2 regions of the Cupriavidus sp. 09_S30 genome follow, and region 2 is predicted to be linked to the other one. Evidence: riboswitches for the same ligand, from Rfam matches in the RefSeq annotation. Region 2 holds a riboswitch; the other holds the start of a gene.
What was found. A riboswitch is a leader RNA that binds a small molecule or an ion and turns the genes downstream of it on or off. The one in region 2 is predicted to bind glycine.
Positions count from the first base shown of each region.

Region 1 (15,948 bases), on a different contig from region 2:
CGCCTGGAGGATGCGGCCACCGGCAACATCCTGCCGGGCGCCTTCCATTGCCCGGTTCCGCCCGACCGCCTGCGCGAGACCGAGGCCGCCGCGCATATCCTGGGCGAGGCGGTGTGGAAGGGCATGCCCTGGTCCTGCGGCGGCGATGGCCGCCCGGTGCTGCCGGTCGTCGCCGATCCGCAGGAGGCCTTGCTCAATGCGACCTGGCGGCCATCACTGTCGGTCACGGGCGCGGCCGGCCTGCCATCGCTGGCGGATGCCGGCAATGTGCTGCGTCCCCGCACCGCCTTCAAGCTCTCGCTGCGCCTGCCGCCGCTCGTCGATGCCGCGCAGGCGGCCGCAGACCTGAAGGCGCTGCTGGAGCTGGATCCGCCCTACAACGCCAAGGTCACCTTCAAGCCCGCAGCAGGCGCCGCCAACGGCTGGAACGCGCCCGGGCTCGCGCCGTGGCTGGCGCAAGCCATGGACGAGGCCTCGCACACGCACTTCGGCCACGACCTCGCCTATATCGGCCAGGGCGGCACCATCCCGCTGATGAACACGCTGCAGGCAGGCTTCCCGTCGGCGCAATTCATGGTGTGCGGCGTGCTCGGCCCGAAGTCGAACGCGCACGGCCCGAACGAGTTCCTGCACGTGCCCTACGCGAAGAAACTGACAGCCGCGGTGGCGCAGGTGATCGCGGTGGCGCCATAAGGACGGCGCAGCGCCTGTGATACCGCCGGCGCAGGGCGTGCATGCGCCCCGCCTCTAGCGGCGCGGCTGCAGCACCAGCAGTGTCGAGGTGCCGTGGGCCAGGATGCGGCCGTCGGCCGCCAGCACACGGGCCTCGGCGGTGATGATCTGCCGCCCCTGGTTGATCACCTTCCCCTCGGCGCGCACGCGGCCGGCGTCGGGCAGGATCGGCCGGGAGAAATTGCCCTTGGTCTCGACCGTGGTGTAAGCCGAACCGGCCGGCAGCAGGGAATGCGCGGCGCATCCCGTCGCACTGTCGATCAGGGTCAGCGCCCAGCCGCCGTGCACCGTGCCGAGCGGATTGAGCAGGTGTGGTGTCGGCTCGCCTTCGAAGACGGCGAAGCCGTCGCCGACCTCGGCCAGCCAGAAGCCCAGCACTTCCGTGATCGGTGGCTGCGGCAGGCTGCCGTCCACGATTGCCTGCAGCACGGCCTTGCCGCTCATGTCGGCGATCTGGGCCGGGTCGGCCAGGCCATAGCGATGCGATGTCATGTGTCTCCTCTCAGTGGAATATATGTAGATGCAATGATTGTATCTGCATATACTAGTGGCATGGAGAAACGAAGACAAGCCCCAAGAACCCTGCGCACCGATGCGCACTCGGCGCTCGACGCCGATCTGGGCGGGCTCGCGCGCATGGTGGCGCGGCGCATCACGGCTGAGCTGGATTCGGCCTTGTCGCCCTCCGGCTTGTCCAGCACGCAGTTCAGCCTGATGTGCCTGATCGCATCCGCGCCGGACGACACCCTGGCCGCACTGGCCCAGCGTGCCGGGCTGAACCAGTCGACCATGTCGCGCAATGTGGACCAGCTCGCCAGCGCGGGCTTGGCCGAGGTCGTGACCTCCGAATCCGACCGGCGCCGGCGCGCCGTCTGGCTGACCGAGACGGGTGCGTTCCGCCTCAAGCAGGCGCTTGCGCTATGGGCACTGGCGAACCGCGCGCTGGTGGCGCGGCTCGGGCCCGGGCTGCCGAAGCTGTTTGCCGAGACCGCGGCTGCGCTTGGCGAATAGGCGCGCAGCGGGCACCGTCTGCCGGTGCCGGCACGAGCCCATCAGTGCGCCGCCGAGCGCGGCGCGGCGGCGGCCCCGGTGCGCGCCCGGGGTACCTCGCCGGTGAAGGCGAAGTCCACCTCCGGCGCGCGCCCGCCGATGATGTCGGCGATGGCCCGGCCCGAGCCGCAGCCGTGGGTCCAGCCCAGCGTGCCGTGTCCCGTGTTCAGGTAGAGCCCCGGCACGCCGCTGGCGCCGATATACGGGACGTTGCCGGGCGTGGCAGGGCGCAGGCCGGTCCAGTAGCGCGCCAGTTCGGGCCGGCTCATGCCGGGGAAGATCTCCAGCGTGCGCCGCACGATGGCCTCGCAGCGCAGCGGGTTGAGTTCCATCGCATAGCCGTTCAGTTCCGCCGTGCCGGCAATGCGCAGGCGGTCGCCGAAGCGGGAGAACACCAGCTTGTATTCGTCGTCGGTGAGGCTCACGCTGGGCGCGCACGAGGGGTCCAGCACCGGCAGCGTGGCCGAGTAACCCTTGGCCGGGTAGATGTCCAGCTTGACGCCGAGCGGGCGTGCCAGCAGCGGGCTGAAGCTGCCCAGGGCGAGCACGTAGGCGTCGGCGCTTTCCAGCTGGTAGGCGCCGCTTTCGTCAGCATATTCCACCGCGCGCATGCCGCCGCCGTCGGCGTGCAGGCGCTGCACGCGCACGCCATAGCGGAAGCGCACGCCGCGCGCCTCGCATTGCGCCGCCAGCGCGGTGGTGAAGCGGTGCACGTCGCCCGATTCATCCTCGCTGGTGAAGGTGGCGCCGGCCAGCCGCGGCGCGATCGCAGCCAGCGCCGGTTCGATGCGTACCACCTCGTCGGTGCCGATCACCTGGCGCTCGCAGCCCAGCTCGCGCATGACGCGGGCCGGCTCGATGGCGGCGTCGAATTCCTTCTGGCTGGTATAGAAATGCAGGATGCCGCGCGTCAGGTGGTCGTACTCGATGCCGGTCTCGGCGCGCAGCGCCTGCAGGCTGGCGCGGCTGTAGGTGCCCAGGTTCAGCAGTTGGATCATATTGTGGGTGGAGCGCCGCGCCGAGCATTCGCGCAGGAACTTCAGGCCCCAGGACCATTGCGCCGGGTCGGCGCGCAGGCGGAACAGCAGCGGGGCGTCTTCGCGGCCCAGCCAGCGCAGCATCTTCCACGGTGCGGCAGGGTTGGCCCAGGGCTCGGCATGGCTGACCGAGATCTGGCCGCCGTTGCCGAAGCTGGTCTCGCGCGCCGCGCCAGCGTTGCGCTCCAGCACCACCACGTCGTGGCCCGCTTTGGCGAGATACCAGGCCGAGGCCACGCCGATCACGCCTGCACCCATCACGATGACTTTCATTTCTCTGGCTCCAGGAAAGCAAAAAGGGGCAGGCGCGCCGTCTGGCACGTCTGCCCCCACTGTCCTTTTGCCTGAGAGATTCGCCTGGTCCACCCGGACGTCGGCTTGCCCCTTCGGCGGCCGCCAACCCTGGCGGGTTTGCAACCCGGGGCGCGGCGCTCTCCAGTTCGTTTGGTGTCCAGTCTTCTGTACCTGAGCGTTTCGGGGATACGCCTTCGGCAGGGACGGGCCAGGCTGCTGGCCGTTTTGTCCCGTTCTCCTGGAAAGCGCACCATAGCATGTACCGCGCCGGTGCGGCAAGTGCGGCAAATGCCGCTTGCAGACGGCGGGTGGCCGCTGCCGGCGCTACTGGAGACTCATATTCCAGTGGCGGGATCCCGCGGTGAGCGCAGCCAGGAAGGCCTGGCGCTCGGGCAAGCAGTGGCCGGCGCCGGCAGCGACGACGATGTCGAGCGGTTCGATGTCGGCCAGCCCGTCGAGGGGGCCGAGGGTCCTCAGCGCGCTGCCCGCTGCCTGTATCGGAACCGCGCCCACCGCGATGCCGGCGCTGATGCCCGCGAGCATGCCCGCCAATGAATTGCTCTCGTGGACGCAGAGGTAGCGGACCCGGGTGTGCTGCAGCGCGTCCAGCACATGGGTGCGGGCGGTGCTGCCGGGCTCGAACAAGGCAATGGGCACCGGTCTGCGCAACCAGATCTCGGACGCCGAGCCGTGCACGGCCCAGCGCAGCGCCTGCTTGCAGAGAAGCTCGCCGTCCATATGCCTGCCGCGCACGCCGATCGCCACATCGATGCGCCCGTCCTTCAATCGTTTCGCGAGTTGCGCCGTGGGCGCGGAGAAGAGATCGACGCAGACATCCGGCCGAGCGTTGGTGAAGTCGCGCAAGGCGTCGACCAGCAGCGGCATGTAGATTTCGGGAGCGCCTACGCGCAAGCGGGTCTTGGCCCGGTGGCGCATCGCACCCCAGGCCTCGGCCTCCAGCGAGATCATTTCCTTGGCATAGGCGTAGAGCGCTTCGCCGGCGCTGGTAAGCGCCGATTGGCGCGCCCCGCGCACGAACAGCTTGGCCTCGGCGATGTCCTCGAGCTGTCGCATCTGCATACTGACCGCGGCCTGCGTCTTGTGCGTGGCGCGCGCCGCCAGGGTGAAGCTCTGGTGCTCCGCGGCCGCGATAAACACGCGCAACTGCTCGATGGTGGGTCTGCGTCCCATAAGGAAAACTACTGCCTCCGCATCAATTTATCTTGCTTTACATGCCGCGCGACTATACACATACTGGCTGCGCCCCGGGTTGAGTTAAGTCAAAGGCAGGAGTGCGGGAGTCCTGTTTTCGGGGTGCATGTGCTCCGGACAAAAGAGTCGGGCACATTGCAGAATAGTTTAAAAAATAATGTTGAGTATCGCCTGAATTTCGTCGGATTTTTATTGTAGAAATTCAAATGCTTTGCTCTGGGTTGTTCAGAATAAATACCACGCCCGCCACTAGAGCGGGCTTCCGGATCCGATTTGCGCGGCAGACCGGTCCGGCTTCAGTGACGGGGAAAAGGCGGCGATGCAGCTCAAGTGTGCCGGCGAAGCGGGGTGGGGCGGTACAGCGTGCTTGGACGACAATCTGTCGATCTATGCATTCGCCATGGAACAGGCAGGCGATTCGATTGTCATCACGGAGTCAAATGGCCGTGTTATCTATGTCAATCGTGCCTTCGAGCTGCTGACGGAATATGCGCGCGCCGATGTCATCGGTCATTCGCTCTCGATATTGAAATCTGGAGAGATGAGCGATGAGTTTTATCGGGAATTGTGGTCGGTAATCAGTGCGGGAAAATCATTCAGCGGGGTTTTCGTTAATCGGAGGAGGAGTGGGTCTCTTTTCTCCGAGGAGAAAGTGATAACCCCGCTGCGGGACGCCTGCGGACGCATCACCCATTTCGTCTCCGCCGGGCGCGACGTGACCTTCCGCCTGGAGTCCGAACGCCGGCTGCGCGAGCTGGCCTGCTACGACGACCTGACCAAGCTCCACAACCGGGCGAGCTTCTTCGACAGCCTCGATGCCTTGTTGTCGGCCAGCAGCGAACGCTGCCAGGGGGTCACGCTGCTGCTGATCGACCTGGACCGGTTCAAAGGCATCAATGACGCGCTGGGGCATGACGTCGGCGACCGCGTGCTGACCAAGGTGGCGGAACGGCTGGCCGGCGCGGTGCGGGCGTGCGATATCGTGGCCCGGCTGGGCGGCGATGAATTCACCATCGCGCTGGCCGGCCCGCTGACGGACGAGGACCGCGAAGCCATTCTCCAGCGCATCTCCGACCAGGTCGAAGCGCCCATCGTGCTGCCCGACATGACGCTCTACGTCGGGGCGAGCATCGGCGTCAGCCGCTTTCCGGACGACGGCGGCGACAGCAAGGCGCTGTTCAAGCAGGCGGACATCTCCCTGTACGAGGCCAAGCGCGAGGGGCGCGGCCGCACCAAGCACTATTCGCCAACCCTCAAGCGCAACGCCGAACGCTATCACCAGATCTACCAGGCAATACGCCGTGCCTTCAGCGCCGATGAGCTGTGGGTGGCGTACCAGCCCATGTTCGACCTGCAGAGCGGACAGGTGGTAGGCGTGGAGGCGCTGATCCGTTGGAACTCCAAGAGCCTCGGGCCGGTGCCGCCGATTGAATTCCTGCCGGTGGTGCATGACCTCGGGCTTGGCGGCAAGCTGACCGACTTCGTGCTGGAGCGCGCCTGCAGCGACATTGCGCGCACCTGCCACGAAGTCGGCACGAATCTGAGCGTGTCGGTCAATATTCCGGCCGACGAACTACACGCCAGCGGTTTGGCGGCAAAGCTGGAGGCCCTGCTGGCCCGCATCGGCCTGCCGCCCGGCGCGCTGAAGATCGAGATCACGGAAGGCGCGCTGATCCGGGAGGGCGACTGTACCTCGAATGCGCTGGAAAGCCTGACGCGGGCCGGGATCGAGATCTATATCGATGATTTCGGCACCGGCTACTCGAACCTGGGCTATCTCGGGCATATCCCGGTCGCCTCGCTCAAGATCGCGCGCCAGCTCATCGCCGGGATCCGTCATGGCGCGTACTCGGCCAAGATCATCCGGGCCATCATCCACCTGGCATCTGCGCTGGGCGTCGGCGTGATCGCCGAGGGCCTGGAAACGCGCGAGGAACTGCATTTCCTGATGGCCGAAGGTTGCCGTTTCGCGCAGGGGTTTGCGCTGGCGCGGCCCATGCCGATCGGCGAACTGGTGCACTACCTGAGGACACGGGGCGCAGGCGGGGGCTGGTAGCAGCCTGCCGGCGGCTCTTTGTTGTTCCGCCAGCCCACCCCGTTCGCGCGCCGGGAACGGCTGGCACTGGCCCACACCTGCTGCGGCAGTGGCGGGGCGGCGCGCGCGAATCGACCAACAGGCAAGGCAATGCGCGAGAATCTACCGATCAAGAATGAAGAGTACGTGCTGCCGGACGGCGAGGTGATCGTCACGCGCACGGACACGGCGAGCCGGATCACCTATGCGAACGACGCCTTCATCCGCAGCAGCGGCTTCGCGCGCGAGGCCGTGCTGGGAGAGCCGCAGAACATCGTGCGCCATCCCGATATGCCGGCGAAGGTGTTCGCCGACATGTGGCGGACCCTGGAGTCCGACCGGCCGTGGACCGGGGTGGTCAAGAACCGGCGTGCGGACGGCGGCTTCTACTGGGTGCTGGCCAATGTCACGCCGGTGTTCAAGTCGGGGCAGAAGATCGGCTACATGTCGGTCAGGACCAAGCCCACGCGCGTGCAGGTCGACGCCGCCGATGCCTTGTACCGCAAGATCCGCGCAGGCGATGACCGGGGCTTCGTGATACGGCGGGGCGAAGTCGAGCGCACCGGGCTGGCTGGCCTTGCCGGCAGGGCGCTGGCGTGCCCGGTCTATCTCCGCCTGTGGGGAGTGATACTGGCGCTGGTGCTGGTCATGCTGCTGGAGACAGTGGCGGCGATGCTGCCCGGCGGCGCGGAGCGCGCCACGCTGGTGTGGTCGCTCTTTGCCGCGGGGGCGGTCATCTGCCTGGGTGCGGCGGTCTATCTGTCGCGCCAGGTACTGCTGCCACTGAAGCAGCTCAATGAGACGGCATTCGCGGTGTCGACGGGCATGGTGCAATGCCAGTTCCCCGAACACGGTGATACCGAGACGCGCATGCTGGGGCGGGTGCTGAACCAGATGAACGCCAAGCTGATCGGCGTGCTGCTCGACGCGCGCACGGCCGTCGACGTGATCCGCGTCGCCGCCAGGAACCAGGCCGACCACAACGCTGATCTGTCCCAGCGCAACGAGGAACAGGCCACTACGGTGGAGCAGACCACGGCCAGCCTGTCGCAGATCACGGAGAGCGCGCGCCGCAACGCGGTCGGCGCGGACGGCATGCACGATGCTGCGGGGCAAGCGTCGGCGGCGACTGCGGTCGCGAACGACGAAGTGCGCAAGGTGGTCGATATCGCCGCGGCCCTGCACCGGCAGTCGCGCAAGGTGGAGGAGATCGCGTCCCTGATCGACGGCATCGCTTTCCAGACCAATATCCTGGCGCTGAATGCGGCCGTGGAGGCCGCGCGCGCGGGCCAGGCCGGGCGCAGCTTCGCCGTGGTGGCAGGCGAAGTGCGCAGCCTTTCGGAGCGGACCGCGGCGGCGGCCAAGGAGATCAAGCTGCTGCTGGCCGAGTCGGGGCAGGGGATTGCGGTGGTCGGCGCAGCCGCGACGGCGGCAGGTGCGTCGATGGCGGGCGTCGCGGACACCATGGGCAAGTTGTTATCGTCGGTTGCCGCCATCGCTCACGCCAGCCAGGAACAGAGCCAGGAGATCGGCAATATCGATCAGGCGGTGGTGCAGGTCGCCCGGCTGACACAAGGCAATGCCGCGCTGGTCGAACAGGCGGCCGAGGGCGCGTTCCGGCTGGAGCGGCAGGCGCAGCAACTGGAGGATTGCGTCAACGTCTTCATGCTGGCGGACTGAGGGAGCTGCCGCGGCGGCGGCGCGCCCCGCCCCGGCCGCGCCGCTCAGCGCACGGCGACGTGGCTGTCGCGGCGGGCGTCGCCGCGCAGCTGGCGATCGGTCCGGCCAGTGGGTCGAATGTCTGTTTGCCGAATGCCTGCTAAATGTCTGGCAAATGTCTGCAAAATGACTGCAAGGTGGCAGAAAACGGCTGCAATTTGGTCGGCCGTCTTCATCGTTTTGTCATCGTTGCCGGCCAGAATCTGCGCATCTGTTCAAGCAAGGAGAGCGGCATGACCCATGCGATTGAAGTGCGCGGGCTGTCTAAATCATTCCGGGTGGATCGCAAGGCCCTCGACGACGTCACACTGACGGTGGCGCCGGGCGAGATGGTGGCGCTGCTGGGCGCCTCGGGTTCGGGCAAGTCGACACTGCTGCGCCATGTGGCCGGTTTCGTCGGCGCCGATGCCGGCTGCGGCGAGGTGCTCGTCAACGGTCGCTGCGTGCAGCGCGACGGGCGGCTGGCGCGCGATGTGCGCCAAGTGCGCAGCGATATCGGTTTCGTGTTCCAGCAATTCAACCTGGTGGGCCGCCTGCCGGTGATCACCAATGTGCTGACGGGCATGCTGCCGCGCATCCCGCTATGGCGCAGCCTGATCCGCTTCTTCCGTCACGAGGAGATCGACGCCGGGCTTGATGCGCTTGCCCAGGTTGGTATAGACGACTATGCGTTTCAGCGTGCAGCTACGCTGTCGGGCGGCCAGCAGCAGCGCGCGGCCATCGCGCGCACGCTGGTGCAGAACGCGAGCGTCATCCTCGCCGACGAGCCGATCGCTTCACTGGATCCCGAGTCTGCGCGGCGTGTGATGGAGCTGCTGGCGCAGATCAACCGCAGCCGCAGGGCAGCGGTGGTGGTCTCGCTGCACCAGGTCGACGTGGCCATGCGCTATTGCCCGCGCGTGGTCGCGCTGCGCCACGGCAAGATCGTCTACGACGGCCCCTCGGCGGCACTGACCGCCGACATGCTGCGTGAGCTCTACGGCACCGACGCCGCCGAGCTGCTGGAGCCCGCGGCCCCGGCCAGTGACGCACCACTGTGCGCGCCGGCGGCCCTGGTCGCGGCCTGAGGCGCAACGGGCGCCGCGCGCGCCCGTTGCCGGCCGGCCTAGGTCGGTCCCTATCCGCGGTCCCTATCCGATTTCCACTGTAGTGCCCATCCCCCAACGGAGTTGTCCATGCTTCGCAGAACCTTTGTCGCGGTGCTCGCATTGAGCGCCATCGCCCTGCCCGCCGCCGCCCAGGAGGGCAAGACGATCAACCTCGGCCTGATCTCGACCGAGACCTCGTCCAACCTGAAGGCTGCCTGGCAGCCGGTGATCGACGACCTGAGCAAGACGCTCGGCATGCAGGTGAAGCCCTTCTTCGCCTCGGACTACGCCGGCATCATTGAGGGCATGCGCTTCAACAAGGTGCAGATTGCCTGGTTCGGCAACCAGTCGGCCATGGAGGCCGTCGACCGCGCCAACGGCGAAATCTTCGCCTCCGTCATCGACAAGGACGGCAACCCCGGCTACTGGTCGCTGCTGATCGTCAACAAGGACAGCAACCTGAAGACGCTGGACGACGTGCTCAAGCACGGCAAGGAACTCAGCTACGGCGCGGGCGATCCCAACTCCACCTCGGGTACCGCCGTGCCGGGCTACTACCTGTGGGGTGCCCACCATGTCGAGCCCAAGACCCTCTTCAAGGCGGTGCGCATCAGCAACCATGAAACCAACCTGCTGTCCGTGCTGAACAAGCAGGTCGACGTGGCGGTGAACAATACCGAGAACATGGAGCGCTACCGCATCAACACGGGCAAGAATGCCTATGACCAGGTGCGCGTGCTGTGGAAGTCGCCGCTGATCCCCGCCGATCCGATGGTCTACCGCAAGGACCTGCCGGCCGACCTGAAGAACAAGATCAAGGCCTTCTTCGTCAACTACGGCAAGAGTGGCGATGCACACGAGAAGCAGGCCCTGGCCGCGCTGACCTATCGGGGTTTCCGTGCCTCGAGCGACGCCCAGCTCCTGCCGATCCGCCAGATCGATCTGGCCAAGCAGAAGGCTAAGATCGAAAGCGACACCACGCTGGACGCAGCCGACAAGGAAAAGCGCCTGGCCGACGTGAGCCGCCGCCTGGCTGAACTCGACAAGGCCGCCTCGGCGCAGCAGTAAGCGCACCGTGGCCCGGCGCGCCAGCGCCGGGCCGTGCCGCATTCCCTTCTGATGTTATTGATGTCCACTTCTCCCCGGCCCGCCATGTCCTCCACCGCCACCACCAAGCTGCCGGCCCGCCCGCCACGCAATTCGCTCCCGCTCCTGCTGGCCTGGGCGATCGTGCTCGCCCTGCTGGCGCTGTCCTGGCAGGGCGCCGACATGCGTCCGCTGGACCTGCTGCGCGACTCCGGCAACATGGCCAAGTTCGCCGCCGATTTCTTTCCGCCCGATTTCCGCGACTGGCGCAACTATCTCGACGAGATGGTGGTGACCGTCCAGATCGCGATCTGGGGCACCTTCCTGGCTGTGGTGATGGCGGTGCCGCTGGGCCTGCTGTGCTCGTCCAACATCGTGCCGCCCGCGGTCTACCAGCCGATGCGGCGGCTGATGGATGCCTGCCGCGCCATCAACGAGATGGTGTTCGCGATGCTGTTCATCGTTGCCGTGGGACTGGGTCCGTTCGCCGGCGTGCTGGCGCTCTGGGTACACACCATGGGCGTGCTGGCCAAGCTGTTCTCCGAGGCTGTCGAGGCCATCGACCCGCGCCCGGTCGAGGGCGTGCGGGCCACCGGCGCCTGTGCGCTGGAAGAAATCGTGTTCGGCGTCATCCCGCAGGTGCTGCCGCTGTGGATCTCGTTCTCGCTGTACCGCTTCGAGTCGAACGTGCGTTCCGCCTCGGTCGTGGGCATCGTTGGCGCGGGCGGCATCGGTACCTTGCTGTGGGAGATCATCCGCAGCTTCCAGTACGCACAGACGTGCGCGGTGATGATCATCGTCATCGCCTTCGTGACCGCGATCGACCTGCTGTCGGCGCAGATCCGCAAGCTGCTAGTGTGATTACCGGGCCGGGCGCGCGCGGGAAGCGCGTCGTCTATCCGGCGAGCGGACGCATGTGTCCGCCCCCGAGCCCGGTCCCGATCTCGGTCCACAAGCCTTCACCACCCCATCCGGCGCAATTCCGCGCCGCTATTTTTTTCCCCTGTTGCCATCATGCTGACCCTGGAACGGATCGAAGCCCTGTTCGCCGGATACGGCGCTGCCTACTACGGTGGCGAAGCCATCAGCCAGACCGAGCATGCGCTCCAGTGCGCCCTGCTTGCCGAGCAGGCGGGCGAGCCCGAAGCGCTGATCGTCGCGGCCTTGCTGCACGATGTCGGCCACCTGATGCTCGCCGAGAGCAGTACCACGGACATGCGCCACCAGGAGGCGGGCGCGGATGCGCTGGCCGCTTTGTTCGGCGCAGACGTGACCGAGCCCGTGCGCCTGCACGTGGCCGCCAAGCGCTATCTGTGCGCAAGCGATCCTGCCTACCACGCGAGCCTGTCGTCCGCCTCGCAGCACAGCCTGGCACTGCAGGGCGGGCCATTCGACGCGGCGCAGGCGGCTGCGTTCGGCGCCGGGCCGTACGCGCAGGCGGCCACGCGGTTGCGCCGCTATGATGACCTGGCCAAGGTGATTGGCCTGGCTACGCCACCGCTGGCCCACTATCTCGCCATGGCGGCGCGCTGCGCGCGGTAGGTGCAATGAGGTAGGTGCAATGAGCGCCGGCGGCCTGTGCCGGCACGTGGCCGGCAGCGAGGCGGAGCCGGGCGAGAAGACCAAGGCGGTCAGGCTGAGCGAGGAAGCTTGTCACCGTCGTCCCCGCAGAGGCGGGGACCCAGTGGCTTTCGCCGCGCAGCCGCACCAGTTCTATTGCCGCCTCGGCCTTGTCGAGCACGGCATCCGCATCCGCGTCAGCATTGCGCTGACGTCTTCAGGCGGCCAGGGGAGGGCGAACCAGCGCAAGCAGCGCAGTGGCGGCCCGTTCCAGCGGGCCGCTGTTGTCGATCTCGGTAAGGCGGCAGCCGGTCGGCACGGCAAAGGGCCGCGTGGCACGCGCCAGCCGCGCTGCCACGGCCTCTCCGGCCTCCCGGCCGCGCTGCGCCAGCCGGGTTTCCAGGACGTTGCGGTGTACCTGCACGTGCAAGGCGTGCAGATGCGGGTAACGGGCGTGCGCCTCGCCGAGATGCTCGCGCGAGCCGTTGAGCACGACCGAGATGCCGCGTGCCATCCAGGTCTCGATCTCGATGCCGATCCCGTAGTGAAGGCCGTGGCTGTGCCACTGCAGGGCGAAGCAGCCCAGCGCCGAGCGCCGGGCGAATTCGGCCGGCGTGAGCGATACCGAGGCTTCGTTGGCATCGCTGTCGCGCGTGATGTAGCGGTGCGCCACCAGCACCGGGTCGGATGCGCCAAGGCAGTCGCGCAGCGAGCGCAGCAGCGAGTCCTTGCCGCTGCCGGATGGACCCATCAGGTAGAACAGCGATCCCGGCGCGGTGCCTTGCGGCATGGGTGGAGACGTCTGCAGTCCGTTCATGCCTCGCTCCCGAGGTAGTGTGCACCGGCGCCATCCACGGTGCCGCCATCGAAGCCATAGTGGCGCGCGACGAGGAAGTCTGCGCCAGGCTCGGGCTGCACGTAGAGGCTGATGCGGTCGACCGGCATCGGTGCCTGCGTCCCTGCGCCCGCCAGTGTGCGCAGCCGGGTCGATGCCTCGGACTGGGCAGCGGGGTCGAGCAAGCCGGTCAGCGTGATGTGGAAGGTGAAGGTGTCGAACGCATAGGGGTAGCCCCAGCGCGTCAACATGTCGCGTTCGGCGGCGCTGAGCCGTTCCGGGCGGCGGCGGGCGATTTCCTCGGCCGTGGGCGGCGCGCGGAAGACGTCGAAGTCGCGCACGGCGTCGTCGGCCAGCGCGTGCATGCGGCGGCGACCCTCGTGCGCCTCGGGCGCGTCGGCCAGGCACCAGGCGAGGAATCCGCGCAGGTCGCGTAGCGCGAGCTGCGCGGCGAAGGCCTGCTGGCGCCGGGCGAAAGCGCGCGCGGTGGCATCGAGCATGGCGGCGGTGTGGCCGTCGGCAAGCCGGAAAGGCGCCTTCAGCGTAGCGTGCAGGCCATAGTGGGCGGGCTCGCGGGTCCACGCCGCGCGGCGCGGATCATCGGGTTGGGGGCCTGGCAGGGGGCCGCCGGTATCGGCGCAGCGGCCCAGCCAGCGGCTGCCGATGTCACGAAACGGGTCGGCCGGTGCCAGGTAGACGGCGTAGCGGTGGGCTTGGGGCATGGCGGACCTCAGGCGGCGGCGCGCGCCGCTTGCGGGGCGGTCATGCCGAAGCCCCGCGTGGCGTGGTGCAGCACACCGTTGACGATGGCCGCGCACACGCGCGGGAAGCCGGGTACGCTGTCGTCGACGACGATGGCGTCGGCGCGCATGCCCGGTGCCAGCACGCCGCGGTCGCGCAGGCCGGCCGCGCGCGCTGGGTTGCGCGAGACCAGGTCCCAAGCGGCAGGCAGACTGGCGACGCCGAGCTGTGCAAGATGGAAGGCTGCCTGCAGCGGCGCGGGGTAGTAGTAGTCGGAGGCCAGCACGGTGCACAGCCCGGCGCCGATCATCTCGGTGGCGTTGGGTGCGCCGGTGTGGCTGCCGCCGCGCATGACGTTGGGCGCGCCGAACACGGTGTCGTTGCCGAGTTGGCGGGCAAGCTGGGCGGCCTCTACCGTCAGCGGGAACTCGGCGATCGCGCAGCCCTGGTGATGGTAGTGCTGCCGTGTGGCGCGGTCGGGGTCATCGTGCGAAGCGACCGGCAGCCCGGCGGCCCGCGCACCGGCGATGAGCCGGGCCATGGCCGCCGGCACCTCGGCCGCATGTTGGCTGGCCTGGCGCAGGCGCTGGCGGAACGCCTCGGAGTCGCATTCGGCGCGGTCAGCATATTGTGCGATCTTGCGCTCGTCGCCCAGCCGGCGGGCCATGCCGGGCAGGTGGTCGTTGATGGCGAGCAGCTTGACCTTGCCGCTGGCGATCCAGTCCAGCGCCGTGTCGATGCCGGTCAGGTGGTAGCTCTCGAAGCGCAGGTGGACGTAATGGCTGGCGCCGAAGAAGGGGCGCAGGCGTTCCAGCGCATCGAACATGCGCAGTGCGTAGGCCTCGCCGCGCAGCCCGCCTTCCCAGGACAAGGTCACGCCGTGCAGCTCGGTGGTGATGCCATGTGCCAGCAACTGCCGGTCCACGTCGAAGAGTGCCGCCTGGTAGGGAAAGCTCACGCCCGGGCGGGGCATCACGGCGCGCTCGAAGGCATCGCCATGGATATCGACGATGCCGGGCAGCACCAGCAGATCCCCGGCGTCGAGGCAGGGGCCGGCGCTCGCGCCCGGCGCGATGCTGCCGTCATGGAAGGCCAGGGTGGCGGCGCCGATGCCGTCGGCGCCAAGCACGCGCCGGCCAGTCAGGCCCGCGAGAGGGAGGGGAGGTTGAGTGTAAGGGTCCATACCGGCGAAGGTATCGCGTCGAGATGACGGCCAGATGTCTAGACGAGTGAAGAGGAGTGGCGCGCCGTGCACGCGCGCGTATGGCGCGTGCGCAGGCGGGTCAGTCGGGGTCGGAGACCGTGAGTTGCACCCAGTCTCCGGCAAAGCGCACCAGGCTGTACTGCAGCGGCGCGCCGTCGAGATCCACATTGAGTGCTTCCACCTGCAGCACCGGGCGCGTCTTGGGCTGGTTCAGCAGGCGCGCCACCGGTGCGCTGGGCATGGTGGCGGTGATGCGCGACCACTTGCGCGTGTAGTCGGCGATGCCGAAGTGCGCGAAGGCGCGCGAAATGGACTCGCGTGCGCGCAGCTGCTCGTCCATGCCGGAGAAGCGTTGGGCGTCGAAGTAGTTCTCGGCCACGTCGATGGTGCGGTCCTCCGCCTTGCCGAGCATCTGCACGCGCAGGATGGGCGCGGTGCGCGCCAGCCCGAGATGCTTGGCGATCTCGGGGGCGCGCATGGTCTGCACCTCCAGCACCTCGGTATGGCCGCGCATGCCCTGGCTGGCCAGGTTCTGCGAGAAGCGCGTGCGTCGGCCGATCGCGTAGTCGATGGCGTGCTCCTGCACGAAGGTGCCGCGGCCCTGTTCGATGCGCACGAGACCGCTCTGCTCCAGCTCGCCCATGGCGCGCCGGATGGTGTGGCGGTTCACGGAGAACTTGGCCGCCAGTTCGGGCTCGGGCGGCAGTTGCTCGCCAGGCCCGTACAGCTTGGTGCGGATATCGTGCGCCAGTGCTTCGCCGATCTGGCGCCACACCGCGACACCAGAGCCCCGTTCGACTTCTCGTTCGGCCATCTTCCCTTGCCTTATGTCATCAAGCATTCATCATCAATATGCGATTTTGCCTCATTGCGGCACATCGCGACACCGCGCCGCGGGGAGCCCGACCCCGGTGCGGGTGCGTCATCAAATCTTCATGTTTATCTGGTGTAGTGTCGCCGTCGGTGGTAATTTTACATCTAAACGTATAGACGTATAGGGGTGATGATGAGCGAATGTGGGATGGACCACGGGAATGCGGCGCCCGGCCAGCCGGCCCGCGCTGCCTGGCTGCGCGTGCTGGCGCTGGCCGGCGACGAGGCGCTGGACCAGGCCTTCGGGCGGCTGCAGCAGGCCGGCGGCCTGCCGGGCTGGCGGTTCCTGCGCAAGCCCGAATGCGGCATGGCCATGGTGCGCGCCCGCGCCGGCGGCACAGGAACCCAGTTCAACCTGGGCGAGACCACGGTAAGCCGCTGCGCGGTGGCGCTGGATGGCGAGCCGGCGACGGTGGGGGTGGGCTATGTGCAGGGCCGCAGCC
Region 1 is NZ_JBXOWI010000002.1:1,857,988-1,873,935, reverse strand. Features, by position in the region: gene AC1Z3O_RS28600 (M20/M25/M40 family metallo-hydrolase) at 1-693, shown strand, start outside; gene AC1Z3O_RS28595 (PaaI family thioesterase) at 748-1,224, opposite strand; gene AC1Z3O_RS28590 (MarR family winged helix-turn-helix transcriptional regulator) at 1,285-1,743, shown strand; gene AC1Z3O_RS28585 (D-amino acid dehydrogenase) at 1,785-3,092, opposite strand; glycine riboswitch at 3,142-3,268, opposite strand; gene AC1Z3O_RS28580 (LysR family transcriptional regulator) at 3,438-4,304, opposite strand; gene AC1Z3O_RS28575 (putative bifunctional diguanylate cyclase/phosphodiesterase) at 4,645-6,381, shown strand; gene AC1Z3O_RS28570 (methyl-accepting chemotaxis protein) at 6,511-8,079, shown strand; gene AC1Z3O_RS28565 (hypothetical protein) at 8,124-8,294, opposite strand; gene phnC (phosphonate ABC transporter ATP-binding protein) at 8,352-9,185, shown strand; gene phnD (phosphonate ABC transporter substrate-binding protein) at 9,294-10,274, shown strand; gene phnE (phosphonate ABC transporter, permease protein PhnE) at 10,359-11,153, shown strand; gene AC1Z3O_RS28545 (phosphonate degradation HD-domain oxygenase) at 11,307-11,834, shown strand; gene phnN (phosphonate metabolism protein/1,5-bisphosphokinase (PRPP-forming) PhnN) at 12,070-12,669, opposite strand; gene AC1Z3O_RS28535 (DUF1045 domain-containing protein) at 12,666-13,409, opposite strand; gene AC1Z3O_RS28530 (alpha-D-ribose 1-methylphosphonate 5-triphosphate diphosphatase) at 13,418-14,611, opposite strand; gene phnF (phosphonate metabolism transcriptional regulator PhnF) at 14,712-15,446, opposite strand; gene phnG (phosphonate C-P lyase system protein PhnG) at 15,654-15,948, shown strand, end outside.
Region 1: linked by a shared signal. The riboswitch ahead of AC1Z3O_RS28585 (D-amino acid dehydrogenase) and the one ahead of gcvT (glycine cleavage system aminomethyltransferase GcvT) in region 2 are both predicted to bind glycine.

Region 2 (15,948 bases):
GTAGTCGAAATCGAACTTGCCGCCTTCCTGGTAGGGATAGAGGATGCTGACTTTGATCATGGGAGTCCTGGTCGGAACTGCATCGGAGGCCGCGCCGCTCGCGTGCTGCCCCTGCCCGCCGCGGCGCGGCGACGACGGACAGGACGCCAGCCTAGCAAAAAGCGGCGCGGCCTGCCGGACCGGATTCAGCACTCGACGATATTGACGGCCAGCCCGCCGCGCGCGGTTTCCTTGTACTTGGTCTTCATGTCGGCGCCGGTCTCGCGCATGGTCTTGATCACCGAGTCGAGCGACACATAGTGCATGCCGTCACCGCGCATGGCCATGCGCGCCGCGTTCACCGCCTTGACCGCGGCCATCGCGTTGCGTTCGATGCAGGGGATCTGCACCAGGCCGCCGACGGGGTCGCAGGTCAAGCCCAGGTTGTGCTCCATGCCGATCTCGGCGGCATTCTCGACCTGCGCCGGCGTGCCGCCCAGCACGGCCGCCAGCGCGCCTGCGGCCATCGAGCAGGCCACGCCGACCTCGCCCTGGCAGCCTACCTCGGCGCCGGAGATCGAGGCGTTGAGCTTGTAGAGCAGGCCGATGGCGCCGGCGGTCAGCAGGAAGTCCACCACGCCCTGCGCGCTGGCGCCGGGCACGAAGCGGTCGTAGTAGTGCAGCACGGCGGGGATGATGCCGGCCGCGCCGTTGGTCGGTGCGGTGACGACCCGGCCGCCGGCGGCATTCTCTTCGTTGACGGCGATCGCATAGAGGTTGACCCAGTCGAGCGCGGAGAGGGGATCGGACAAGGCGCGTTCGGCGCGCTCGGTCAGGTTGCGGTACAGCTCGGGGGCGCGCCGCCTGACATGGAAGGGGCCCGGCAGCTCGCCTTCGGTGCGGCAGCCGCGCACCACGCAGCCCTGCATCACCTCCCAGATGTGCAGGAGGCCAGAACGTATCTCGGCCTCGCTGCGCCAGGTCAGTTCATTCTCCAGCATCAGCTGCGCGATGGACTTGCCGGTAGCCGCGGCCATCTCCAGCATGGTGCGGCCGCTGCGGAAAGGATGGGGCAGTTGCCGCTCGGCCTCGCGCAGCTGCGTGTTCGGCGCGCCGGCGGTGACTACAAAGCCGCCGCCTACCGACAGGTAGCGCGCTTCGCGCAGTGCCACGCCGGCCTCGTCGAAGGCGTGGAACTTCATGCCATTGGGGTGTTCGGCCATGGCCTCGCGCCGGTAGAAGACGATGTGCTCCTTTTCGACGAAGGGCACTTCGTGCTTGCCCAGCAAGGCCAGCCTGCCGCAGGCGCGCAGCGCGGCGAGCTGCGCCGCGATGCCGTCGGGGTCGACCGTGTCCGGGCTTTCGCCCATCAGGCCGAGGATCACGCCACGGTCGGTGCCGTGGCCCTTGCCGGTGGCGCCGAGCGAGCCGTACAGCTCGACTCTCACGCTCGCCACGCGCGACAGCAGGCCGTCGCGCTCCAGCCCGTGCGCGAACAGGTTCGCCGCGCGCATGGGGCCCACCGTATGCGAACTCGACGGGCCGATGCCGATCTTGAACAGATCGAAAACACTGACAGCCACGATGGTCTCCTTATCGATGGCTTTGCGGGTGCCGAGCCGGCCTCAGACCGTCTCGTCCTCCGTTTCCTTGTCACGCCACAGCGAGCCGGCGGCATCGTGCGGTGTCACGGGTGCTTCCTTGTGCACCAGCACGCTGATGCTGCCGTCGGTTTCGAGGATGGCGAAATGCACATCGCCGATGCGCTCGCAGCCGGCGCGGCGCAATGCTTTGTGCAGGTCGTCGCGGGTGATCCGCTCGCGCCTCATTAATTCAGTGTAGACCCGGCCGTCGTGCACCAGCACCTCGGGCCGGCCTTCGGTCAGGCGCTCGAAGCGCCGGCTGCGCGCGGTCAGCGTGGCCAGCAGAAGGTTGGCGGCGACCAGCGTGACGGCCAGGATCAGGCCTGCGGTGACCGAGTTGTCGCCCGCGTTCATGGCGTTCTGCACGGCATTGGACAGCACCAGCAGCAGCACCAGGTCGAACGGCGTGAGCTGTCCGATCTGGCGCTTGCCGGTGATGCGCAGCAGCACCAGCACGCCGCCGTAGACGATCAGGCCGCGCAGCACGAATTCCCACCAGGGGGCACTCAGGTTCCACATTGCGACTCCTGCTTTACAGCATTGTGCCATGTGGCGCGGCCGGCGCCGGGCGGCACCCGGCGCCTTGCTCGCTCACGCGCGCGCTCAGTCCTGCGCGTACTCGCTGACCGGCACGCAGCTGCAGAACAGGTTGCGGTCGCCGTACACGTTGTCGGCGCGTCCGACCGGCGGCCAGTACTTCTGCGTGCGCAGCGAGGCCACCGGATAGGCCGCTTCTTCGCGCGTGTACTGGTGGGTCCACTCGTTGGCGGTGACGACGGCGGCGGTGTGCGGCGCGTGCTTGAGCGGATTGTCCTCGCGGTCGAAGCTGCCGTCCTCGACGCGGCCGATCTCCTTGCGGATGGCGATCATCGCGTCGATGAAGCGGTCCAGCTCGTGCAGGGCCTCGCTCTCGGTCGGCTCGATCATCAGCGTGCCCGGCACCGGGAAGCTCATGGTCGGTGCGTGGAAGCCATAGTCCATCAGGCGCTTGGCCACATCCTCGTTGCTGATGCCGGTGGACTTCTGCAGCGGGCGCAGGTCCAGGATGCACTCGTGCGCGACCAGGCCGTGCTGGCCCGTGTACAGCACGGGATAGTACGGCGCCAGGCGCTTGGCCACGTAGTTGGCGGCGAGGATGGCGTTCTCGGTGGCGGCGGTGAGGCCGGCCGAGCCCATCATGGCGATGTACATCCACGAGATCGGCAGGATGCTGGCCGAGCCGAAGGGTGCCGAGGAGATGCCGCCGATGCCCCTGTCGTCGCGCCGGTAGCCCACGCTGTCCTGGTTGGGCAGGAAGTCCGCCAGGTGCGCGCCGACCGCGACCGGGCCCACGCCCGGGCCGCCGCCGCCGTGCGGGATGCAGAAGGTCTTGTGCAGGTTCAGGTGCGAGACGTCGCCGCCGAACTGGCCCGGCGCCGCGGTGCCGACCATCGCGTTCATATTGGCGCCATCCACGTAGACCTGGCCGCCGTGCTTGTGCACGATCTCGCAGATCTGCTGCACGCCCTGCTCGAACACGCCGTGCGTCGACGGGTAGGTGATCATGACGGCCGCCAGGTTCTGGCTGTGCTGCTCGGCCTTCTTGGCCAGGTCTTCCAGATCGACGTTGCCGTTCTCGTCGCAGGCCACCACCACCACCTTCATGCCGGCCATCTGCGCGGACGCCGGGTTGGTGCCGTGCGCCGACGACGGGATCAGGCAGATGTCGCGATGGCTCTCGCCGCGGCTCGCGTGGTAGGCATGGATGATCTGCAGGCCGGCGTACTCGCCCTGCGAGCCGGCGTTCGGCTGCAGGCTGACCGCCGCGTAGCCGGTGGCGGCGCACAGCATCGCCTCGAGCTGGTCGATCATCTCGCGGTAGCCAACGCTCTGGTCCAGCGGCGCGAACGGGTGGATCTGGCTGAACTCGGGCCAGGTCACCGGGATCATCTCGCTGGTGGCATTCAGCTTCATCGTGCACGAGCCCAGGGGGATCATGGTGCGGTCGAGCGCGAGGTCCTTGTCGGCCAGCATGCGCAGGTAGCGCAGCATCTCATGCTCGGCATGGTGCGTGTTGAACACCGGATGCGTCAGGTAGGCGCTCTGGCGCGCCAGCTCGGCCGGATACGCGTCCTGCACGGCGGCTTCGATGGCGTCGAAGGCGAGCGAGGCGGGCAGCGGCTTGCCGTGCGAGAAGACTTCCCACAGCGCGACCACGTCGTCGCGCGTGGCGGTCTCGTCCAGCGAGACGCCGACGCGGGTCGGGCTCACGTGGCGCAGGTTGAGGCCGCGCGAGGTGGCGGCGGCGTGGATCGCTTCGGTGTTGAAGCCGGTCTCGAACGTCAGGGTGTCGAAGAAGGTCGCGTTGGTGCGCGCGAAGCCCAGGGACTGCAGGCCGGCGGCCAAGGTTGCCGTGAGGCGGTGCACGCGCTGCGCGATGCGCTTCAGGCCGGCGGGACCGTGGTAGACCGCGTACATCGACGCCATCACGGCCAGCAGCACCTGTGCGGTACAGATATTGGAGGTCGCCTTCTCGCGGCGGATGTGCTGCTCGCGCGTCTGCAGCGCGAGGCGGTAGGCCTTGTTGCCCTGGGCGTCGATGGTAACGCCGACGAGGCGGCCCGGCATCGAGCGCTTGAAGGCGTCCTTGACGGCCATATAGCCTGCATGCGGCCCGCCGAAACCGAGCGGCACGCCGAAGCGCTGCGAGTTGCCCACGGCCACGTCGGCACCCCATTCGCCGGGCGCGGCCAGCAGCGTCAGGGCCAGCAGGTCGGCGGCGGCCACCACCAGGCCACCGGCGGCATGCACGGCATCCGCGATGGCGCGGTAGTCGTTGACGTCACCGTTGACGCCGGGATATTGCAGCAGCACGCCGAAGGCATGGGCGCCGGCGGCGTCGGCGGCGGGACCGACCTTGACTTCGATGCCGAGCGGCTTGGCACGCGTGCGTACCACTTCCAGCGTCTGCGGCAGCACGTCGTCGGCCACGTAGAAGGTGTTGGAGGCGTGCTTGTTGACGCGCTGCAGCAGCGTCATCGCCTCGGCGGCCGCGGTGCCTTCATCGAGCATCGAGGCATTGGCGATGTCCAGGCCGGTCAGGTCGGTGATCATCTGCTGGAAGTTGAGAATCGCTTCCAGGCGGCCTTGCGAGATCTCGGGCTGGTAGGGTGTGTAGGCGGTGTACCAGGCCGGGTTTTCGAAGATGTTGCGCAGCACCACGCCAGGGGTGTGCGTGCCGTAGTAGCCCTGGCCGATGAAGCTCTTGCACACCCTGTTCTTGCCGGCGATGGCGCGCAGCTTGGCCAGCGCCGCTTCCTCGCTCAGCGGCTCGGTGAATTCGCCCAGCGGCAGGCCGTCGCGGCGGCGAATGGCGGCGGGGATCACGGCGTCGATCAGCGCGGCGCGGCTGTCGTAGCCGAGCACCTTCAGCATGTGTTGCTGTTCGGCGGCGTCTGGGCCGATATGGCGGCCGGCGAAGGCGTCGCGCGCCTCCAGTTCGGCCAGCGTGGGCCGTGTGGTATTGGCGGCGTTCATGGGCAGCGGGGCGTTCATGGCAGGAATCTCGTGGGCGCGGCGCCGGTGGTCGGCCGGCCGCCGCGCGGTCTTTCGGTCTCGGGCGGCCCGCTCGCGGGCCGCTAGGCGTCAGGCGCCGACGCTGGCCTTGTAGGCATCGGCCGACATCAGGCCGTTGACGTCGTCCGCATTGGCCGGCTTCAGCTTGAACAGCCAGGCCTCGAAGGCGTTGGCGTTGACGCTTTCCGGCGCGGCGCTGGCGGCCTCGTTGACGGCGATCACTTCGCCGGCCACCGGCGCGTAGATGTCGGAGGCGGCCTTGACCGACTCGACCACGGCCAGCGCATCGCCGGCGCCGACCGCGCGGCCCACCTCGGGCAGCTCCAGGAAGACGATGTCGCCCAGCGCGTCCTGCGCGTGGTCGGTGATGCCGATGGTCAGCGTGCCGTCGGCTTCGACGCGCACCCACTCATGCGACTCGGTGTACTTGAGGTCGGGGGGGAAGTTCATGCGGATTCTCCAGATTCGGATTGTTCTATTTGCGTCCGCCGGCGTGCGGGTGCCGACCGCCGGCGGACGCGCTGTGACCGTTGCGAGCGTCAGCTCACGAGTGCCTTGCCATTGCGCACAAACGGCAGTTTAACCACAGTCGCGGCCAGCTTGCGGCCGCGGATCTCCACTTCGACGTTCTCGCCGATCTGCGTGCCCAGCGGCAGGCGGGCGAAGGCGATGGACTGGGACAGGGTCGGGCTGAAGGTGCCGCTGGTGGTTTCGCCGTTGCCGGCGGCGGTGATGACCGTCTGGTGCGCACGCAGCACGCCGCCCTTGTCACGCAGGATCAGGCCGGCGAAGGCGGACTTCTGGCCGGCGGCCAGCAGCGCGGCCTTGCCGGTGAAGTCGCGTTCGCTTTGCAGGTCCACGGTCCAGGCCAGGCCGGCGTCCAGCGGCGAGGTGTGGAGATCCATGTCCTGGCCGTACAGGTTCATGCCGGCCTCCAGGCGCAGCGTGTCGCGCGCGCCCAGACCGGCCGGGCGCACGCCGGCCGCGTCCAGCTTTTCCCAGACCGCGGCGACGTTCTCGGCCGGCACCACCAGCTCGAAGCCGTCCTCGCCGGTGTAGCCGGTACGTGCCACCATGATCTCGCCGACGGCCGGGTCCTGCACCGTGATGGCATTGAAGGGCTTGAGCGCATCGCTAGGCTGGGTGCTGGGGAAGGTGCTCCACACCTTGGCGCGCGCGTTCGGGCCCTGCACGGCAACGATGGCCAGCGGCTGCACGCCGGCGGGCGCGTTGTCGGTGCGGCGCGGCGTGATGGTGACACCGCTGCCGGTGGCCGCATTGCGGGCCTGGATCCATTCGATGTCGGTGGGCGCGGTGCTGGCGTTGACCACCAGGCGGAAACGGTCTTCGGCGAAGAAGTAGACGATCAGGTCGTCGATCACGCCGCCCTTTTCGTCGAGCATGCAGGAGTACAGCGCCTTGCCCGGCGTCTGCAGCTTGTCGACATTATTGGCCAGCAGGCCGCGCAGGAAGGCGCGCACATTGGCGCCGGCGAGGTCGACCACGCACATATGGGAGACGTCGAACATGCCGGCGTCGCTGCGCACGGCGTGGTGTTCCTCGATCTGGGAGCCGTAGTTGACCGGCATGTCCCAGCCGCCGAAGTCGACCATGCGGGCGCCGAGGGCGCGGTGGATGGCATTGAGGGGCGTGGCCTGGAGCGTCATGGGATGGATCTCTTCGGTTGCGAAAACGAAAAAAGGGCCATCCGCCGCATGGCTCGCGCGCGTTGCGCTGCGAATCCGCTGCGGCGGATGACCCCTCTGTCCTCGATACCTGAGAGATTACAAGGCGGTTCCTGGCGGAACCGGACCCTGTGCGCCCCTTCGGTGGACACGCTCACCGTCATTCATGCGAACGATGGCGGGTGTCGCTCTCCAGAGTACGGCGTGCATCGTGTGCATACTGCGCGCCGATCCGACCAGTCCATGGTGCCTGAGAGTTTTCGGGTGATACCCCTTCGGCGGCGCGATCTCTCGCGCGCTCTCCCGGCCGGATGCGCGAAATTTACGGGAGGCCCCTGGCTTTGTCAACGCGCTCTTTATCGACACGCTGCAGCCTGGCCGGGGCGGAGATCCATTGCCCTTGTTGCCCCTGTTAATGGCCCCTGTGGTTGCTCGGGGTGGTCACGTTGCCGATGACACCGCCCACGGCCGCGCCGCCGACCGTGCCCAGCGCATCGCCGCCGGTCAGCACTGCGCCGCCCACGGCGCCGACGCCGGCGCCGATGACGGTGTTACGCTGCTTCGGCGTCATATCCGCGCAGCCGACGAGCGCCACCAGCGCAGCCCCGACCAGCATCGCCCGTCCCCCGGTCTGAAGGAAATGCCTTTGCGTCCGCATGCTGCTTCCCCCTTTGTGTCTGACATGCCATTCCGGGCACGTACGACTTACTCGGCCATACTGATTAGAGGGTGAAGGCGGCGCGATTCTCCGGCACTTACGCAAAGTTACATCGATCAGACAAGGATCAGACCGGCAAAGTGGCGCGCAGGCAGGCCGGCGACGCGGCCGCCGCGTGTTAACATCGACCGCTTCGATCGACCGGATCGACCGCTTCGGCGGCCGCGCCCCGCATTGCGTATCCGTCACGCTCCGCTGCCTGCGGCCGCGCCCGGCGCGCCCTTCCGTACCCACTCCACTGCCACGCCGCCTTCCCGCGCATGACCCACGGACTCAATCCCGCCCAATCCGAAGCCGTCCGCTACCTCGACGGCCCCTGCCTGGTGCTGGCCGGCGCCGGCTCCGGCAAGACGCGGGTGATCACGCAGAAGATCGCCCACCTGATCGAAGACAAGGGCTTCGAGCCCCGCCACATCGCCGCGGTCACCTTCACCAACAAGGCCGCCAAGGAGATGCAGGAGCGCATCGGCAAGCTGATGGAAGGCAAGACCACGCGCGAGGGCAAGCGCATCCCGCTCAAGCAGCTCACCGTGTGTACCTTCCACTCGCTGGGCGTGCAGATCCTGCGCGCGGAAGCCGAGCACGTCGGCCTGAAGCCGCAGTTCTCGATCATGGATTCCGATGACTGCTTCGGGCTGGTGCAGGAGCAGCTCGCCACCACGGACAAGAAGCTGATCCGCAGCGTGCAGAGCACGATTTCCCTGTGGAAGAACGGCATGGTCGATCCCGAGGCGGCCATCGCCCAGGCCGCCGATGCCGACGAGCACCAGGCAGCGCTGGTCTACCGCAACTACGTGGCCACGCTCAATGCCTACCAGGCGGTGGATTTCGATGACCTGATCCGGCTGCCCGCCGAGCTGTTCGCGCGCGACGAGGCCGTGCGGCTAAAGTGGCAGAACCGCCTGCGTTACTTCCTCGTCGACGAGTACCAGGACACCAATGCCTGCCAGTACCAGCTGCTGAAGCTGCTGGCCGGCGGCTCCCACCTGCGCGCGCCGGCCTTCACCGCGGTGGGCGACGACGACCAGGCCATCTACGGCTGGCGCGGCGCGACACTGGACAACCTGCGCCTGCTGCAGACCGATTTCCCGGACCTGAAGGTGGTCAAGCTGGAGCAGAACTACCGCTCCACCGTGCGCATCCTGGAAGCGGCCAACGCCGTCATCGCCAATAATCCGAAGCTGTTCGACAAGAAGCTCTGGAGCGAGCACGGCATGGGCGATCCGGTCGCCATCAACCCGATGAACGACGAGGAGCACGAGGCGGAATCCGTCGTGTTCCGGCTCTCCGCCCACAAGTTCGAGCGCCGCGCGCAGTTCCGCGACTACGCCATCCTCTATCGCGGCAACCACCAGGCACGGTTGTTCGAACAGATCTTGCGCCGCGAGCGCATTCCTTATGTGCTGTCGGGCGGGCAGAGCTTCTTCGACAAGGCGGAGATCAAGGACATCTGCGCCTACCTGCGCCTGGTCGCCAATCCGGACGACGATCCCGCCTTTATCCGCGCCATCACGACGCCCCGCCGCGGCGTCGGCAACACCACGCTGGAGGTGCTCGGCACCTTCGCCGGCCAGGCCAAGGTGTCCTTGTTCGAGGCCGCCATGATGGGCGGCATCGAGGGCAAGCTGCAGCCGCGCCAGCTCGAGCCGCTGCGCGTGTTCTGCGAATCGATGGTGCGGCTGGCCGACCGCGCCGCCAAGGATCCCGCCACGGTGGTGCTCGACGACCTGATGGAAGGCATCCACTACGAGGCCTATCTCTACGACACCTTCGACGAGCGCCAGGCCCAGTCCAGATGGACCAACACGCTGGAGTTCCTCGAATGGCTCAAGCGCAAGGGCACTAAGCCCGAGGGTGAGGTGGGCGACGGCGAAGCCACCGGCTACGACACTGCCGACGGCTTCGGCAGCGAGGGCAAGAACCTGCTCGAACTGACGCAGACTGTAGCGCTGATGAGCATGCTCGAAGGCCGCGAGGAAGATCCCGACGCGGTGCGGCTGTCGACGCTGCACGCATCCAAGGGCCTGGAGTACCCGCACGTGTTCCTGGTCGGCGTGGAGGAGGGCATCCTGCCCCACTGCCGCGAGGACGAGGACATGAGTGACGAGAAGGTCGAGGAGGAGCGCCGGCTCATGTACGTGGGCATCACGCGCGCGCAGCGCAGCCTGCACATCAGCTGGTGCAAGAAGCGCAAGCGCGCGCGGGACACCTATTCCTGCCAGCCCTCCCGCTTCATCGGCGAGATGAAACTGGAAGAGGCGCCCGCGCCCAAGGACGAGGCGCCGGCGATGAGCCCCAAGGATCGCCTGGCCGGACTCAAGGCCCTGCTCGGCAACGGCAAGGCCGCCGGATGAAGCCCGGCCACGGTCCGCTGATACAAAGTGGATACATGGGGTTACTAGGCAGACAAGACCGGCACGGGCACCGGGGCTAGCATCAAACCTGTCCGCGGCCTTGCGTCGCGGGTACCGCTCCGGGCTTAACCCTTCTGTCCGGCGCGGTCGGGCATGCGTGCCCGGTTCTTCCCTGTTTGACGCCCTCGGCCTATGGCGCGGGGGCGTTCTTTTATCTGCTTGTATCTGCGTCTGCGCCCGGATGGCGCAGCAGATCCTATCGGAAAGGGCCGATCAGCGTGGAGAGTCGCGCCCGGGCCTGTTCCTGCCTTCCGGTTCCCCATTGCTGCCTAGGCCGCCGCGCATCCCGTGCATGGACGGTGGCATCAGGCCCAGCCAATGCGCCGCCTCCGGCATCGCGCGCAAGCGCTGGCGCTGAGCCGCATCCAGGCTTTCGTCCAAGGCCAGCCAGCGCTCGCTGACCGCGCGGCGATCCTTCTCCAGGGCATCGTGCAGGCGTTCCATGGCCTGCACGCGCGGACGCAGCGGCGCGCTGCCGTCTCGGATCGCATCGGGATCGCCGCCGTCGCGCAGGAAGCGCGCGCGCAGTTCCAGCGCATGCGCGCGCGCCTCGCGCGTGGCGGACTGCGCAGCCTGCCAGAGGGCGGTCTGCGCCGGGTTCAGGTTCAGTGCCTCGCGCAGTGGAACGGCCGCGCCGGCGCGCGCGGGCGGGTCCATCGGTGCACTTTGCAACGCGTGCGCCGGCAGGGCCAGCGCGGCGGCGGTGCCGAGCACGGCAAGGCTGAGGAGGAAGCGGGCGCGGCGTAGCGCGCCCTGCAGTCTGGTTGGGCTCGTCATGGGAAGGCTCCGTTAGCATCGAGGAAGGTCGATCGAGGAAGGCCGGCATCAGGAGGCGGATGGCCGACATTTCCATGCTATGCCCCGTTTCCGTGCGCAGTTTGAGCACTTCGTCACTGTGCGGACGCGTGTCCGTACATCCACCGGCCTGCGGGCGCCACTCTGTATCAGCGTCGATACAAAGCGGCCAAAGCCGGAGTATGCTGTGCTGCTACAGTGAGCGCCTGCGGCGCATGCCGCCTTGCTGAAATGAGAATGGAACCCTCCGCCACCGCTCCGCTTCAATTGCTCGTCGTCGACGACGACACCCAGATCCGCACGATGCTGGCCGACTACCTGTCGACCTTCGGCATGGCGGCCGACGGCGCCGAGGGCGGTGCGGCCATGCGCGCGGCGATGGCCGCCAAGACCTATGACCTGGTCATCCTCGACCTGTCGCTGCCCGGCGAGAACGGTCTTGCACTGTGCCGCGAGATCCGCGAGAACGGCGACACGCCCGTGATCATGCTGACCGCGCGCGCCGAACTGGCGGACCGCGTGGTCGGGCTGGAGGTCGGTGCCGACGACTACGTGACCAAGCCCTTCGAGATGCGCGAACTGGTGGCGCGCATCCATACCGTGCTGCGACGCAGCCAGGGCGGTCAGCGCCGGTCCGCCGCGGCCGCAGGCCACGACGTGCGCTTCGGCAACTGGCGGCTCAACACCACGCTGCGCCAGCTGGTCGATGGCGAAGACACGGTGGTGCCGCTGTCCAATGCGGAATTCCGCCTGCTGCTCACCTTCATCGAGCATCCGCACCGCGTGCTGGACCGGGAGCTGCTGATCAACCAGGCGCGCGGACGCGACCTGGACGTGTTCGATCGCAGCATCGATCTGCTCGTCTCCCGCCTGCGCCAGAAGCTGCGCGACGATCCGCGCGACCCCGTGCTGATCCGCACCGTGCGCGGCGAAGGCTACGTCTTCACAGCCACCGTGGAAGGCTGACGCCGTGCCGCTTCGCAGTCTGCTGGCGCGCTACGACACCATGTTCGTGCGCCTGTTCCTGGTGATGGCCTCGATCATGCTGGCCGTGCACCTGCTCGGCCTGACTGTCATCGAGAGCATCTTTCCGCGCCCCGGCTTCGAGCACCGTGAACACAGCACCACCGCTGCGGACGCGCGCCACGCGCAGCCCGCAGGTCCGGGTTTCGCGCCAGGCATGGAAGCCGGCCGCTTGCCGCCGCCTGGCGATCTCTTCGCCGCGGGCATGCCCCCGCCACCCCCGCCACCCCACGGGCGCCGCCTGCATGGGCTGTGGCCGCCGCGACTGGGCCTGCTGCTGCAACTGGCGGCCATCGTGGCCGCCTCGTGGGTGGGCGCGCGCCTGCTGGCGCGGCCGATACAGCAGCTGGCCAGCGGCGCTGGCCGCCTCGCCCAGGACGTCAACGCCCCCCAGCTCGATGAGGGCACCGGGCCGGTCGAGGCGCGCGCGGCAGCGGTGGCCTTCAATCACATGCAGCAGCGCATCCGCACGCAGATGGGCCAGCAGTCGCGCTTCCTGGCCGCGGTTTCGCACGACCTGCGCACGCCGCTGACGCGGATGAGCCTGCGCATCGAGCGCGTGGAGGACCGCGACGTACGCTATCGCCTGCGCCAGGACCTGGCCGAGATGAACGGCCTGATCGACTCCACCCTGTACTACCTGCGCGACCGCGACAGCGGCGGGCCGCGCCAGCGCGTCGACGTGCTCGCGCTGCTGCATGCCATCGTCGACGACGCGGCCGAACTCGGCCAGGACGTCGCGCTGGAGGGACAGGCCGCGCCGCTGCTGGCGTATCCGGCGGAACTGCGCCGCGCGGTGGTCAACCTGATCGAGAACGCGCACCGCTACGGCGGCGCCGCCCGGATCCTCCTGAACGACGAGACGGAGCGCGTGGTGATCGACGTGTGCGATGACGGTCCCGGCATTCCGCACGAGGAACTGCCGCGCGTGCTCGAGCCCTTCTACCGCGTGGAGTCCTCGCGCAGCCGGGCCACCGGCGGCGTCGGCATGGGCCTGTCCATCGCTGCCGACATCGTGGCGCGCCATGGCGGCGAGCTGGCGCTGGCCAATCGCACCGAAGGCGGACTGCGCGTGCGCATGGTGTTGCCGAGAGTCTGATGCGCCGCCCGGCGGGCGCGCAATCCATGCAGGCTTGACCGCCGTCAATCTGCTAGCGCCGCGCGGGAGCTAGCATGGGCCGTCAAGAATCCGTCCGCAGAGGGCGCCCCCATGTCCTGTCCTACCCCTTACGCACCGCGCGCGGTCGACCGCCGCGCGCTGGCCGATTTCCGCGCACTGGCCGGCCGCATTGACGGCAACGGTCCGCGCTACACCTCCTATCCCACCGCCGACCGCTTCCATGCCGGCGTCGGCGAAGCCGACTACCTCGCGGCGCTCGCCCACAGCGGCGCCGCGCCGGATGCGCCGCTCTCGCTCTACGTGCACGTGCCGTTCTGCGAGAACATCTGCTACTACTGCGGCTGCAACAAGATCATCACGCGCGACCACGGGCGCAGCGCACGCTACGTGCGCTACCTGGCGCGCGAGACCGCGCGCGTGGCCGAAGGGCTGGGCGCGCGCCGGCAGGTCCTGCAGTCGCACTGGGGCGGCGGCACACCGACCTTCCTCGATGAGACCGAGATGCGCAGCGTGATGAACACGCTGCACACGCACTTCGACCTGCCCGCGCACGGCGAGCATTCGATCGAGATCGACCCGCGCGTCGTCGACGACGCGCGCATGGCGCTGCTGGCCGAACTTGGCTTCAACCGTATCAGCCTGGGCGTGCAGGACTTCGACCCCGAGGTGCAGCGAGCGATCCATCGCGAGCAGTCGGTGGAGCAGACGCGCATGGTGGTGGATGCGGCACGCCGGCTGGGCATGCGCTCCATCAGCATGGACCTGATCTATGGCCTGCCACACCAGAATGCGCAGCGCTTCGCCGTCACCATCGAGCGCGTGCTGGAGATGCGTCCGGAACGCCTCTCGGTCTACAGCTACGCGCACCTGCCCCATGTATTCAAGCCGCAGCGGCGCATCGACGAAGCCACGCTGCCGGCGCCGGGCGAGAAGCTGGAAATCCTGGTCGCCACCATCGAGAAGCTGACCGCGGCCGGCTACGTCTACATCGGCATGGACCACTTCGCGCTGCCCGACGACGACCTGGCCGTGGCCCAGCGCGAGGGCAAGCTGCAGCGCAACTTCCAGGGCTATTCGACCCATGCCGGCTACGACCAGATCGGCCTGGGCGTGTCGGCGATCGGCGCGGTGGCAGGCCGCTACGTGCAGAACGCACGCACGCTGGATGACTACTACGCCGCGCTGGATGCAGGCCACCTGCCCGTGATGCGCGGTTTCCAGATGTCTGCCGATGACCACCTGCGCCGCGAGATCATCGGCGCGCTGATGTGCAACGGCGTGCTCGACACCGCTGCGCTGGGCGCGTCCCATGGCATCGATTTCGAGGCTGTCTTCGCCGCGGAACTGGCCGACCTGGACCGGCTCGCAGCCGATGGCCTGGTGGTGCACACTCCCGGCAGAGTCGAGGTGACCCCGCTCGGGCGCCTGCTGGTGCGCCGCGTGGCCATGGTGTTCGACGCCTACCTGCGGGCCGATGCCGCACGCCCGCGCGTGGCCGCCGACGAGGCTGTGGTCGCACCGCTGGTGCGTTACTCGCGCGTGGTGTAGCCAGTATCGGCAGCCCGGCGCCCGGGCTGGCTCCGGTCACCGGACACAAAAAAGCCCGCGGCATGCCGCGGGCTTTTTGCTTGGGGGAAGACGCCGGCCTTACTTGGCGGCGGCGGCCATGTAGTCGGCCGCGGCGAGCACGTCGCTGTCCGCGCCGGCGTAGCCACCCTTGGGCGGCATCACGCCCTTGCCCTTCAGCGCATAGTTGTGGACGACGTCCATGCCTTCCTTCAGGCGCGGCGCCCAGGCGGCCTTGTCGCCGAACTTCGGCGCACCGGCCACGCCGGCTGCGTGGCAAGCAGCGCAGACCTGCTCATAGACCTTCTTGCCGGTGTCGGCCGAAGCGACTGCCGGGGCCGCTGCGGCAGCGGCAGCGGGTGCAGCTGCAGGTGCGGCGGCAACGGCGGCCGGAGCCTCGCCTGCCGGCGCAGAAGCCGCTGCGGTGGCACCTGCCGCGGCCGGGGCGGCGGGCTCGGGGAACTTGGCGCCGCCAGCGTCGGCCATGTAGACCACGGCGCGGCCCAGTTCGTAGTCGCTATAGTCGTCGGGGGTGGTGCCGGCGCGCGCCTGCATCGCGCCCTTGCCGTGCATCACCGAGTTGAGCAGGCCGTCGAAGCCCTGGCCGATGCGCGGGGCCCAGTCGCCGGCGTTACCGTACTTGGGTGCGCCTGCCGCGCCGGTGGCGTGGCAAGCCGAGCAGACTTCCTTGTAGACCTGTTCGCCGGTCTTGTAGACGCGCGGCGCGTTGACGTCCTTCAGTTCGAGCGAGGCGATGGGCTTGATGCGGTCGGCGACGGCTTCTGCGGTATCCGTGGCGCCGGCGCCTTCCTTGGAGCCGTGGCCGACGAAGTTGACCAGCAGGATGATGACCAGGATCGGCACCAGGAACGCGGCGATGACTACCGCGATCAGCTGCTTGGGCGTCTTGATGGGAGACTCGTGTTCGTCGTGTGATTGTTGGACGTCGCTCATGTGCTGAACTCTCGTTTTTTGCAGGAAACCTGTCTGGCTGTCTGGCCGCACGCGTTCAGTTCTGATCGGTTCGGCCTCTTCTTCTGGCGCCACCATTCGCGCCACGGTTGCGTCAGCGGTGGGCCATTGCTCCTCCTGCTGGCGCCGCCGCGACTACTGCTGCGCACCAAGTGATGCGAAGCGGTCCCGTCCTTGCACAAATAGCTTGCGATTATAGCGGCAAAGCCCTACAGGCAGCGGCGAAAGCGACGGCTGCGTGACCTGGCTCAAATTGGCGGTCGCGCCCGTATTGGACGCGTGAGGACAAACAGGGTATGCTATGCGCCTTTCCGGCGAAGGCTGTCGTCTTCGCCACCTGCTCTGCGCGCCCGTAGCTCAATGGATAGAGTACTGCCCTCCGAAGGCAGGGGTTGCTGGTTCGATCCCAGCCGGGCGCGCCAATCCTGACAAGGGATTCCAGCACTTTTCCCCTGTGGCGGTAGGCAAAAACTGGCGG
Region 2 is NZ_JBXOWI010000001.1:4,177,560-4,193,507, forward strand. Features, by position in the region: gene AC1Z3O_RS19420 (EthD family reductase) at 1-60, opposite strand, end outside; gene AC1Z3O_RS19425 (L-serine ammonia-lyase) at 186-1,562, opposite strand; gene AC1Z3O_RS19430 (DUF421 domain-containing protein) at 1,605-2,141, opposite strand; gene gcvP (aminomethyl-transferring glycine dehydrogenase) at 2,226-5,156, opposite strand; gene gcvH (glycine cleavage system protein GcvH) at 5,247-5,627, opposite strand; gene gcvT (glycine cleavage system aminomethyltransferase GcvT) at 5,717-6,844, opposite strand; glycine riboswitch at 6,931-7,068, opposite strand; glycine riboswitch at 7,090-7,178, opposite strand; gene AC1Z3O_RS19450 (glycine zipper 2TM domain-containing protein) at 7,275-7,478, opposite strand; gene AC1Z3O_RS19455 (UvrD-helicase domain-containing protein) at 7,841-9,934, shown strand; gene AC1Z3O_RS19460 (hypothetical protein) at 10,208-10,771, opposite strand; gene AC1Z3O_RS19465 (response regulator) at 11,027-11,755, shown strand; gene AC1Z3O_RS19470 (ATP-binding protein) at 11,796-12,911, shown strand; gene hemN (oxygen-independent coproporphyrinogen III oxidase) at 13,023-14,480, shown strand; gene AC1Z3O_RS19480 (c-type cytochrome) at 14,580-15,452, opposite strand; tRNA gene AC1Z3O_RS19485 (tRNA-Arg) at 15,817-15,892, shown strand.